Regions from separate parts of the Caproiciproducens sp. NJN-50 genome, predicted to be linked through region 2. Evidence: predicted binding sites of a transcription regulator. Region 2 holds the regulator's gene; the other holds the start of a gene.
What was found. Region 2 encodes LexA, which represses DNA repair genes until DNA is damaged. Its sites were predicted from a motif close to CNAACANNTGTTNG; they were not measured.
Positions count from the first base shown of each region.

Region 1: the regulator LexA is predicted to act here: its motif matches at 1,957-1,970, upstream of EQM14_RS10180 (four-carbon acid sugar kinase family protein).

Region 1 is NZ_CP035283.1:2,117,234-2,122,627, forward strand. Features, by position in the region: gene EQM14_RS10170 (class I SAM-dependent methyltransferase) at 1-429, shown strand, start outside; gene EQM14_RS10175 (glycosyltransferase WbsX family protein) at 451-1,551, shown strand; gene EQM14_RS10180 (four-carbon acid sugar kinase family protein) at 2,182-3,492, shown strand; gene EQM14_RS10185 (iron-containing alcohol dehydrogenase) at 3,476-4,627, shown strand; gene EQM14_RS10190 (dihydrodipicolinate synthase family protein) at 4,714-5,394, shown strand, end outside.
Region 2 is NZ_CP035283.1:2,639,957-2,645,350, forward strand. Features, by position in the region: gene ruvA (Holliday junction branch migration protein RuvA) at 1-245, opposite strand, end outside; gene ruvC (crossover junction endodeoxyribonuclease RuvC) at 256-780, opposite strand; gene pap (polyphosphate:AMP phosphotransferase) at 934-2,445, shown strand; gene EQM14_RS12825 (5'-methylthioadenosine/adenosylhomocysteine nucleosidase) at 2,504-3,196, shown strand; gene EQM14_RS12830 (cyclase family protein) at 3,214-3,792, shown strand; gene lexA (transcriptional repressor LexA) at 3,797-4,384, opposite strand; gene EQM14_RS12840 (ferredoxin) at 4,643-4,831, opposite strand; gene EQM14_RS12845 (M23 family metallopeptidase) at 5,241-5,394, shown strand, end outside.

The DNA of each region.
Region 1 (5,394 bases), 520 kb from region 2:
GCGATTTTTGCCGATGTGTTGGAGCATCTGAAAGATCCGGCAAAAGTGCTGAAAGCCGCAGGAAACCTGCTGAAAGATGACGGCTCGATTCTCATTTCCGTACCTAACGTAGCGCACAATTCAGTCATCTACGGGCTTCTGCACAATCAGTTCCAATATGCAGAGTATGGATTGCTCGATCAGACGCACTTAAGGTTTTATACATATTTTTCCCTGAAAAAAATGTGTGCCGAAGCAGGATTCACCCCCGTGACAGAGGATGCTATCAATGAATACTTCCGGCCTCCCTTTGCAGACCAGCTTCCGGAATCCTATTTAAACCAAGACTTCGGAAACATTTTTCAATTTATTTTTGAACTGAAAAAAACAGAATATGTCGCGGAACATAAACTCCCGACAACAAACAAAATTTCAAACAATGCGGGTTGATTTTACAAGATGCGGCAGGAGATGTCTGAGTTGGCAAAAAGCGATTCAGCTTTACAATTTATCGCATTTTATCTCCCCCAGTTCCATCAGATCAAGGAGAACGATGAATGGTGGGGAAAGGGGTTCACTGAATGGACAAATACAAGAAAGGCGGTCCCTCTTTTTCAGGGCCACAGACAGCCAAGAGAACCCCTGAATCACAATTATTATGATCTTACGGATATAAAAGCCCTGAAATGGCAGGCCGAACTGATGAAAAAATATCATGTTCACGGCCTGTGCTTTTACCATTACTGGTTTGGCGGAAAAATGCTGCTGGAAAAGCCGATGGAACTTTTGCTGGAGCATAAAGAGATCGACATGAATTTTTGTGTTTCCTGGGCAAACGAGCCGTGGACAAGAAATTGGGACGGCGGCAGCAGGGAAATCTTAATGCCTCAAATTTACGGCGGTCCGGAAGAATGGAAAAAGCATTTTGATTATCTGCTGCCCTTTTTCAAGGATAAGCGATATATTAAAATCAACAATAGGCCCTTGATTGCATTGTATTTATCGGCTCACATAGAAAACGGTAAAGCAATGGCCGACTATTGGCAAAAGCTTGCGAAAGAAAACGGGTTCGACGGCCTGTTTATCGCTGAGACCTTAAACGCGATTCAAGGTTCCCTTTATATGGAGAACTCCGATGCATGCATCGAGTTCGAGCCTTGCGTAACCCTGTTCGGCGGGTACACGCCCTGGAGCCAGCATCGCTTTTACAAAACCCTTCATCTCTTCCAATTTGATGAAGTCTGGAAAAAAATTCTTGAACGTAAAAGCACCTATGGAAACAGGGAAAAATTCTGCGGGGCCTTTACCGACTGGGATAATACCTCCAGGGTGGGAATGAGGGGCAGTGTCTGCATTGGGAGCACTCCGGAAGGATTCAAAAAACATCTGGGCGATTTAGCAAAAAAATGCATCGCCGAAGGAAACGACAGGTTCATCTTTATCAATGCATGGAATGAATGGGCCGAAAGCGCTTACCTGGAGCCGGATAAAGACAATGGTTATCAATACTTAGAAGCGGTAAGAGATGTCTATGAGAACATCATACTAAGAACGGAAGCCCAAAATTTGTAGCAGCAATGAAACAAATGGGACACCCGGAAGCCCGAAAGCATGTCGGGCCGCCGGAACCATGACCGTTACCCAAAACAGCTTCCACCGAAGCCGAGTACGTCCAACATCCAGATTTTAAAACAAAGAAGAGGGCCTATGCTTTGCATAGGCCCTCTTCTTTGGCTCCCCGCGTTGGATTCAAGCCAACGCGGGATTCGTCCGGATGCATCCTTTCGGGCTTGTGATTTCGCGCTTCACCGCTCGCTCTTCGCTAAAGGTTCGCCGCTGACAGAGCTTCCTAACGCTCAGACCCTCTCGGATCCGGTTCATTATGACTCAGTGCGCTGCCGGATCTAATCAACACAGGCCCTTACTTTTTATTGCGCGCGCAGCGGTTGGTCAGTCGTATAAAACCGTGAGGAGCATAAACCAATTGTTCCATCTTAATTCTTATCGGCTTAAATTGTTTCAAAACGAAACATATGATATTTAAAATTGTTTATAATTAAAATTTTTATTTTGTAAAGCTATTGCAAATTTAATACTTATGTGTATAATATTTGTTTAGACAAGAGAAATGTTGAAAGACAATTACAAATATTCTAAATAATGTTTCAAATTGAAACTTACAAAATAGGGGAATTGAGAAAGATGATTTTTATTATCGCGGACGATTTAACAGGCGCAAGCGATACCGGCGTTAAATACGAAAAGAACGGGTACCGCGTGATTGTGGAAACAGAATACAATTGCGAAGACGATAAATTCCGCTCATGGCTTGAAAAATACGATGTAGTGTCCATCAACGCAAATACAAGACTGCTTTCTTCCGAAGAGGCCTACCGAAAGATTCACGATCTAACACTGCAAATTGTTCGCCTGAACCCTAAGTACATATACAAAAAAATCGATTCACTTCTCCGAGGGAATCCGGCCGTTGAACTCGATGCCGTAATTGACGCCATGGATTCCGACATCGCCCTGGTGGTCCCCAGCTTTCCGGAAAACGGACGGAAACTGATCGGCGGTGTATTAAAAGCCGACGGGGAAGCGGAGATCAACGTTATAAAGATCTTCCAGGATTTCTCCCGCTATCCGGTCGGAAACATCTGCCTTGAAGATATACGGCGCGATCCGGAAGAACTGAGTAAACTCATCGAAGCGAAACATAGGAACGGTGACAAAGTTCTTGTTTTCGATGCCACAACAGACCGAGATCTTGAGGTTATCAGCAAAGCCGCCGAAAACCTGCCGGGAAAAATTATATTCTGCGGCAGCGCGGGATTTGCAAAATATCTCTGCAGGATGGAGAAATATGCGAACTTTTTGCAGTGGGAAGCAAAAAGCGACGATGTAATACTGGTTGTAGCCGGCTCGCGGAGACCAGAGACCGCCCGCCAGCTTAAAAGCATTTCCGAGTTTTACCAAACGCCTATCGTCACGATCAACACGGCCCTTATCGGGCACGATCCGGCGGAGGAAGACCGTGAAATTGAACGCTGCCGGAACAAGATTTTCAATCTTGCTGAAAATGGGCATTCGCTGATCCTGTTCGCTGTGAGCAGCCTATTCCCCGAAAAGCCAGGAAAGCAGCAGCAGATCCAGGACAGCGATGACGTCTGCATCACGCGGGCTTTGGGAAAAACCGTGGAGGAAGTTTACCGAAAAATCAGATTCCGCACGGTGATCTCGACGGGAGGAGACACTTCCTTTCAGGTGTGCAAAGCCCTGAACGCCGATGGGATCGAACTGCATGACGAAATATCGGCCGGTGTACCCATCGGCAAGATTGTCGGCGGATCGGCCAACGGCATGACGATTGTTACAAAATCAGGCGGATTCGGCGATGGAGATATCTTGATTCGAATTATCAGCTATCTCAAAAATTTAAGCGACGCCTTATCCACTTTGAAAATCAAACGATCAGAAAAGAAGGAGAAAAGCAATGAACTACAAAATTAAAATGCCCTCTTCTGTTTATGGAGGATCCGACAGCATTCAGATCCTCTCAGGAATAGTCAAGCAAAGAAAAATTGAAAATGTGCTTTTGTTTACCGATCCAGGTGTACATACATGCGGTGTACTCAAGCCGGCAACGGACGTCCTGGACAAATGCGGCGTAAGTTATCGAGTCATCGACCACGTCGTCCCAGAGCCAACCGCAGACGACGTGCAGTCGGTGTTGGATGAAACTTCGGACATGAAATGCGACCTGATCCTTGCAGTCGGCGGCGGAAGCACAATGGATACGGCAAAACTGGTCTCCGTTCTGCGAAATTCCGAATACGGGGTCCGCGATCTTCTGAAAGACAGTTCCCCCGCGGCCAAGAAAGTTTATACTGTCATGGTGCCGACCACTTGCGGCACGGGGTCGGAAGCAACCTGCAACGCGATCGTTGCCGTTCCGGAGGAAAAACTGAAAGTCGGTATTGTCAGCGATGAAATGATTCCCGACGCCGTTATTTTGGACCCCGCAATGATTGCCGGCCTGCCCCCGAAAATCATCGCATCGAGCGGAATTGACGCGCTGGCCCATTGTGTGGAATGCTACACTTCCAATAAGGCAAATCATTTCAGCGACGTCTTTGCACTGGCGGGTGCAAAACTGATTTTCGGCAACATTGAAAGGGCTTATGCGGAACCGGACGATATACAGGCTAAAAACAACATGCTGATTGGCGCTTTTTACGGAGGCGTAGCGATTACCTCGTCTGGAACTACTGCGGTCCACGCGCTCTCCTACCCGTTGGGGGGAGCTTACCATATTGCTCACGGCGTTTCCAACGCCATTTTGTTTGCCCCTGTTATGAAACATAACATGTCCGCATGCGCGGACAGGCTTGCGGCCATATGCGACGCGATCGAACCGGCATTTTCAAAAAGGTCGGAAACAGAACGCTCCGGCCGCGTCATTGACCGGATCAGCGAAATTGTGGCGTTCACAAAGATTCCGAAATCGCTGAAAAGTTTTGGCGTACCGGCTTCCGATCTCGATTTTCTTGTGGATTCGGGCAGCAAAGTGACCAGGCTGCTGAACAATAACAGAAAGAAACTGAGTTTAGAAGAAATCAGGGAAATTTATCAGGAAGTTTTGTGAAAGGGCAATGGTCCGTATCATGCTCCCCATAATAAAAGGCTCTCATTCTGTTTCTACTATATAATTTTTTTAGGAGGACTAGTAAAATGGAAAAAAAATATTATGGTGTTATTCCCCCAATCATCACCCCGGTAGACGAGCACGAAAATGTCGATGAAGAAGGCTACCGCAAACTATTGGACTATTGCATAAAAGGCGGTTTGCACGGCATCTTTGTCGCCGGGAGCAATGGGGAAACCATGGCGCTGACGCAAAAGGAACGAGATCATGCGATCAAGATCACGCTTGAACAAACCAAGGGAAAGGTCCCGGTCATGGCGGGCGTTATGGATACCAGCACGCGCCGGGTTATTGAAAACATCAAACGTTTAGAGCAAATGGGAGGAACCTGCGCCGTCATTACATCCATCTTCTATGACCGCCATACTTCGCAGGATGAAACCGTCCGTCATTTTGAAAAGATATCAAAGGAAACCAACATAGACCTGATGATATACAATATTCCAATGTTTACCGGACTGAAGCTTACGCCGGAAACAATCTTTAAAATTTCTGAATTTGACCATGTGGTCGGCTTAAAGGACAGCTCCGGAGATTTCAAAAACTTTATGAAGTGCCTGACCTATTTTGAGGGTAAGGATTTCGCAGTCCTGCAAGGGACCACCGCCTATGCGATGCCCAGCATGCTGCTGGGAGCTGACGGATTTGTTCCTTCCATAGCGCCGTTGTTCCCGGAGCTTTTTGTAAAAGCGTATGAAGCGGGGCGC
Region 2 (5,394 bases):
CCCACGCCGGAAACGCCGGTCAGCATTTTGAAACAGCTCAGCTCCGCCTGGGTGGAAAATCCGAACAGATCGAGCGCGTCCTCCCGGACGTTCAGCACGGTGAACAGCTTCGCCTGCGCGCCGATCTGCGGCAGGGCCCGCTGCGTATTCAGGGAAGTAAAGCATTTGAACCCCACGCCGCCGCACTCGACCACGGCGATCCCCGGTTCCATATGGGTCAGGGTCCCTTTGACACTGTAAATCATGATTCCTCCGTTACGACCGGTTCCGAAGCGAAATCCCGCCCGAAAGCATCGCCCGCCTTGTGGCCGACCCGGCCGCCTGACCGTGACAGACCGCCATCGCCAGCGCGTCGGCGGTGTCGTCCGGTTTCGGAACTTCCTTCAGGCAGAGCAGACGCCGGGTCATCTCCATCACCTGCGGTTTCTTCGCCTGACCGTATCCGGTCACCGCCAGCTTGACCTGCAGGGGGGTGTATTCAAAAATGTGCGCGCCCGACTGATGGGCGGCAAGCAGGATGACGCCGCGCGCCTCCGCCACGCCGATCGCGGTTTTCTGGTTGTTCTGAAAATAGAGCTTCTCGATCGACACCGCGTCCGGCTTCCATTTTCTCATGACGGCGCATAGCCCGTCGTAGATGCTCTCAAGCCGCACGCAGAAATCCTCTCCGGCGCGGGTTTCCACGGCGCCGTGTTCCAGCGGAACAAACCTTCCCCGTTCCGCCCTGATGAGGCCATAGCCTACGATCGCATATCCCGGGTCGATTCCGAGGATCACCATCGCGCCGCCTCCCTTCCGGAAAATATTCGTTTTATTATATCACAAATGCCATGCCGATGGAATACCGCGCCATGAATTTGAACGGATGTGCGGCGTCTTCCTTTTAAACGCCGATAAAAGGCGTATAATAAAGAAAAAAGGACGGTGCGTTCCATGCTTGAAAAAATAGATCTGAAAAAGAGCGTTTCCAGAGAGGAATACAAGGCCCGCTCCAAAAAGCTTCGGGAACGCCTTTCCATCCTGCAGCAGCAGGTGCGGAAAAAGAAGCTGCCCGTCATCGTCCTGTTCGAAGGCTGGGGCGCGGCGGGAAAGGGCGAGCTGATCTCCGACCTGATCCTGAATCTCGACCCGCGCTGGTGCAGGGTGCATTCCGTGACGCGGCCGACGGAACTGGAGCGGAGGAAGCCGGTTCTGTGGAGGTACTGGAACTTCATCCCAAAGGCCGGGGATTTTTCCGTGCTCGACCGCAGCTGGTATATGGACGTTTCCACCGCCCGGCTGGAAGAAGATATGAGCGCCGAAGAGCTGACTCGCCGGCTCAACAGCATCAACACCCTAGAGCGCGAGCTGACGGACGCAGGGTATCTCATCATCAAGTTCTTCGTGCACATCAGCAGGAAGGAACAGAAAGAGCGCTTCGAAAAGCTGGCGAAGGACCGAAACACCCAATGGCGCGTGACCGAACAGGACTGGAAACGGAACCGGCAGTATGAAAAATACTGCGAATCATTCAATGAGATGATCGGCTATACAAATACGGCGGCCGTCCCCTGGCACCTGCTCTCCGGCATGAACCGCCGGGCCGCGGCGCTGGATGTTTTTGAGACCGTCATCGCGCGGGTCACGGAAGCGCTGAACCCAGGCCCCGAAGCAAGGGCCGCCGAAGGGCCCATCCGGCCCGGCTCTTATCCCTTTCTGACGATGCCGAAGCTGTCCGAAGTTTCACTGGACCGCACGATGGATGAAGACGAATACCACCGGCGGGTCGAGGAGGACCAGAATCTGCTTCGCGAGCTGCACAGCGAACTGTACCTGAAAAAAATACCGGTCATCCTCGCGTTCGAGGGCTGGGACGCCGCCGGAAAGGGCGGAACCATCCGGCGCGTGGCAAAGGCGCTCGACCCGCGCGGATATCAGGTCGTCCCCATCGCCTCCCCGACCCCGGACGAGGCGGCCCGGCATTACCTTTGGCGGTTCTGGAAGAACCTTCCGCGCGACGGGCATATCGCCATCTTCGACCGGACGTGGTACGGCCGCGTTCTGGTGGAGCGCGTGGAGGGCTTCTGTACCGAGAGCGACTGGCGGCGCGCCTACCGCGAAATCAACGAATTCGAGCGCGAGCTCGCCGACTGGGGCGCGGTGATCCTGAAATTCTGGCTTCAGATCGACAAGGACGAGCAGCTCCGCCGCTTTCAGGCCCGCCAAAACAGCCCCGAGAAAAACTGGAAGATCACGGACGAGGACTGGCGCAACCGCAGCAAATGGGACCAGTACGAAATCTGCGTCAACGACATGCTGAAATACACATCGGTAAAATACGCGCCGTGGCATATCATCGAATCGCAGGATAAAAAATTCGGGCGGATCCAGACTCTGGACCTGATCACGGACGCCATCCGGGAACGGTGCGGTGAAAAGCGCCCGCACGGCAAAAAAGAGGATTGATTTTTCGCAGGAAACAACGTATCATCAAAACAGAAGCAGAAATCGGAGGTGTTTTTCAATGATCGGAATCATCGGGGCAATGGAGGTCGAAGTGCAGGACCTGCTCGATTTGATGCCGGAGCGCAAAACGGAAACCGTCAGCGGGATCGTTTATCACAGGGGACTCATCGAGGGAGTCGAATGCGCGGTCGCCCGATGCGGGATCGGAAAAGTGGCGGCCGCCGTCTGCGCCCAGACCATGATCCTGCGGTACCGCCCCTCCGCGCTGCTGAACGTCGGGGTCGCGGGCGGAACCGGCGCCGGGGTGAAGATCGGCGATGTGGTCGTCTCCAGCGCGCTGGTCCAGCACGACATGGACACGACCGCGCTCGGCGACGAAAAGGGATTTCTGAGCGGGCCGGACATCATCCGCATCCCGGCTTCCCCCAGACTGACGGAGCTGGCCGCGGCGGCGGCCAAATCCGTTTTCACGCCGGAAAAAATACATACGGGAGTGATCGCCACGGGCGACCAGTTCGTCTGCGACTCGGAACGGCTCGGCCGCATCGCGGACGAATTCGGTGCCGTCGCCTGCGAAATGGAAGGCGGAAGCATCGCACAGGTCTGCTATCTGAACGGATTGGATTTTGTCGTAATCCGCGCGATTTCCGACAATGCGAACGAACAGGCGGCGACGGATTTTACGACGTTTGCCGGCCGCTCGGCGCGGGAACTCACGCTGCTGATAAAGAATTTTCTCCCCAGGATTTAACAAAGGAGGAGCAGCGGATGGAACTGATCGACATCACCAGAGAGCTGTTCTCCTCTCCCCCGTATCCGGGCGACCCGGTTCCGTACCGGGACATCGTGCGCCGGATGGAGCTGGGGGACGACTGCAATCTTTCCGGCTTTTACGCCTGCTGCCACAGCGCCACCCATCTGGACGCGCCGCTCCATTTCATTCCGGGCGGAGACTCCATCGACAAGCTGGACCTTTCGCGCTGCGTCGGCCCCTGCACGGTCATTCCGGCTCAGGGCATCGTAACCGGGGCGGACATCGACCGGCTGGCGCCGAAGAGCGGGGACCGGCTCCTGCTGAAAGGGAACGGAGAGGCTTTTTTATCCAAAAGCGCGGCGTTCGCGCTCGTCGGGGCCGGTGTCCTGCTGGTCGGAACGGACGCGCAGAGCATCGGCGCTCCGGACGACGAGGAAGGCCCTCACGCGGAGCTGCTCGGCGCCGGGATTCCGATTCTGGAAGGACTGGACCTGACCGCCGTACAGCCGGGAGGCTATCGGCTGATCGCCCTGCCGCTGCTGCTGGCCGGCGCGGAGGCCGCCCCCGTCCGGGCCGTTCTGGCATGGGGCTGAACGCCTACCGATAAAAGCGGTATACCGCAACGACCTTCCCCAGGATCTGAACGTTTTTTGAATAGATCGGCTCAAACGCTGAATTTTCCGGCTGAAGGCGAACGCGGTCCCTCTCGCGGAACAGGCGCTTCACCGTCGCCTCATCTTCGATCAGGGCGACGACGATCTCCCCGTCGAGCGCCGTCTGCGTCTTGACGGCGACAACGAGATCGCCGTCAAGAATCCCCGCGTCCTTCATGCTTTCGCCCTTCACGTTCAGGGCGAAATACTCTTCATCCCCCGCCCGTTTGGCCGGGGAAAACGGCAGATATCCCTCGATTTCCTCCACGGCAAGGATTGGGTTTCCCGCAGCGACGCGCCCCAAAACCGGCACCTGTACGGTCGTCTGTTCCCCTGCGAGGTGAATGGCGCGGTTCAGCCCCCGGTCGCGGGTGATCAGCCCCATTTCCTCCAGTGATTTTAAATGCGCATGAACACTGGAAGTCGACTTTAAACCCGTCGCCCGGCAGATTTCCCTGACGGTCGGCGGCAGGCCGTTCTCCATTCTGCCTTTTAAGTAATCATAAACCTTCTGTTGACTCTTGGTCAGCACCGCAAACCCACCTTCCTTTTTGACGTTGTCACACCGTGAACCGAAAAGCCGCAAAACACGTGCTCAGCCCGCGTTCACGGGCAATGTTCCCTCAGGCGCCGGAAGCTCCTCTTCGGTCTACGCCGTGAGATTATTATACCATACTATCACGGAAAGTGGAAACAAATGTTTGCAAAGCGCCGGCTACAGCGGCGTTTTGCATGTATGACGGCAAAAAGCAAAATGGCGGACAGCCGGTCGGGGCCGTCCGCCACTCTCTTACTTTACCGTGATGACCGATACGGGGCAGCCCTCCTGTGCTTCGACCGCTTTGCCCTCCGAGCCCTCCGGCACATTTTCCTGATAGACTTCCGCAATCCCGTCGTCTCCCATGCGGAAAACCTCCGGGCATGTTTGTGGGCATAAGCCGCAGGAAATACAGCCGCTTCTGTCAAGACTTGCTTTCATGAACCAGTCTCCTTTCGAAAAGATATCTTTATGGTTTCCGTTTCCCTCCGATAAAATACAGCGGGGACCTGCGGAGGCAGACGCGGCACTTCTGTAAAAAAGAGCCAGTCCGTTCAAATGTTTTTTGGAAAAAATTCATAAGGTATTCACAGCCCATTCACAACTTTTTTGTGCATGGAAGATATAATATAGACGTAATCAAGGAGTTGGAGCCGCACCACTCTTTGGTTCATGTTCTACCCTCCTCAATATACCCCTCAAGCTAATGAAATCGGACCCGATCGGAAACGACCGGGTCCCTTTTCGGGTTTGATTCGCGCCTTTTATTAATCCATCTCTGAAAAAAATTCCTCCGACTTCTGCCTTTTCCGAATATCGGACCGTTTATGTGGTCAAAATAGGTTCGGAGGTGGCAGAATTGAATTTGCATATTCAAAAAAACGGCCGCAAAGGATCTTCAAAAGGTTTTTATATCGCTCTTGGGGTCTGCCTGATTGCCGTGGGCGTAGCGGCCTGGACGACCTATGACAGTGTGGTAAATTACGCGACGCCGGAGGATAAAT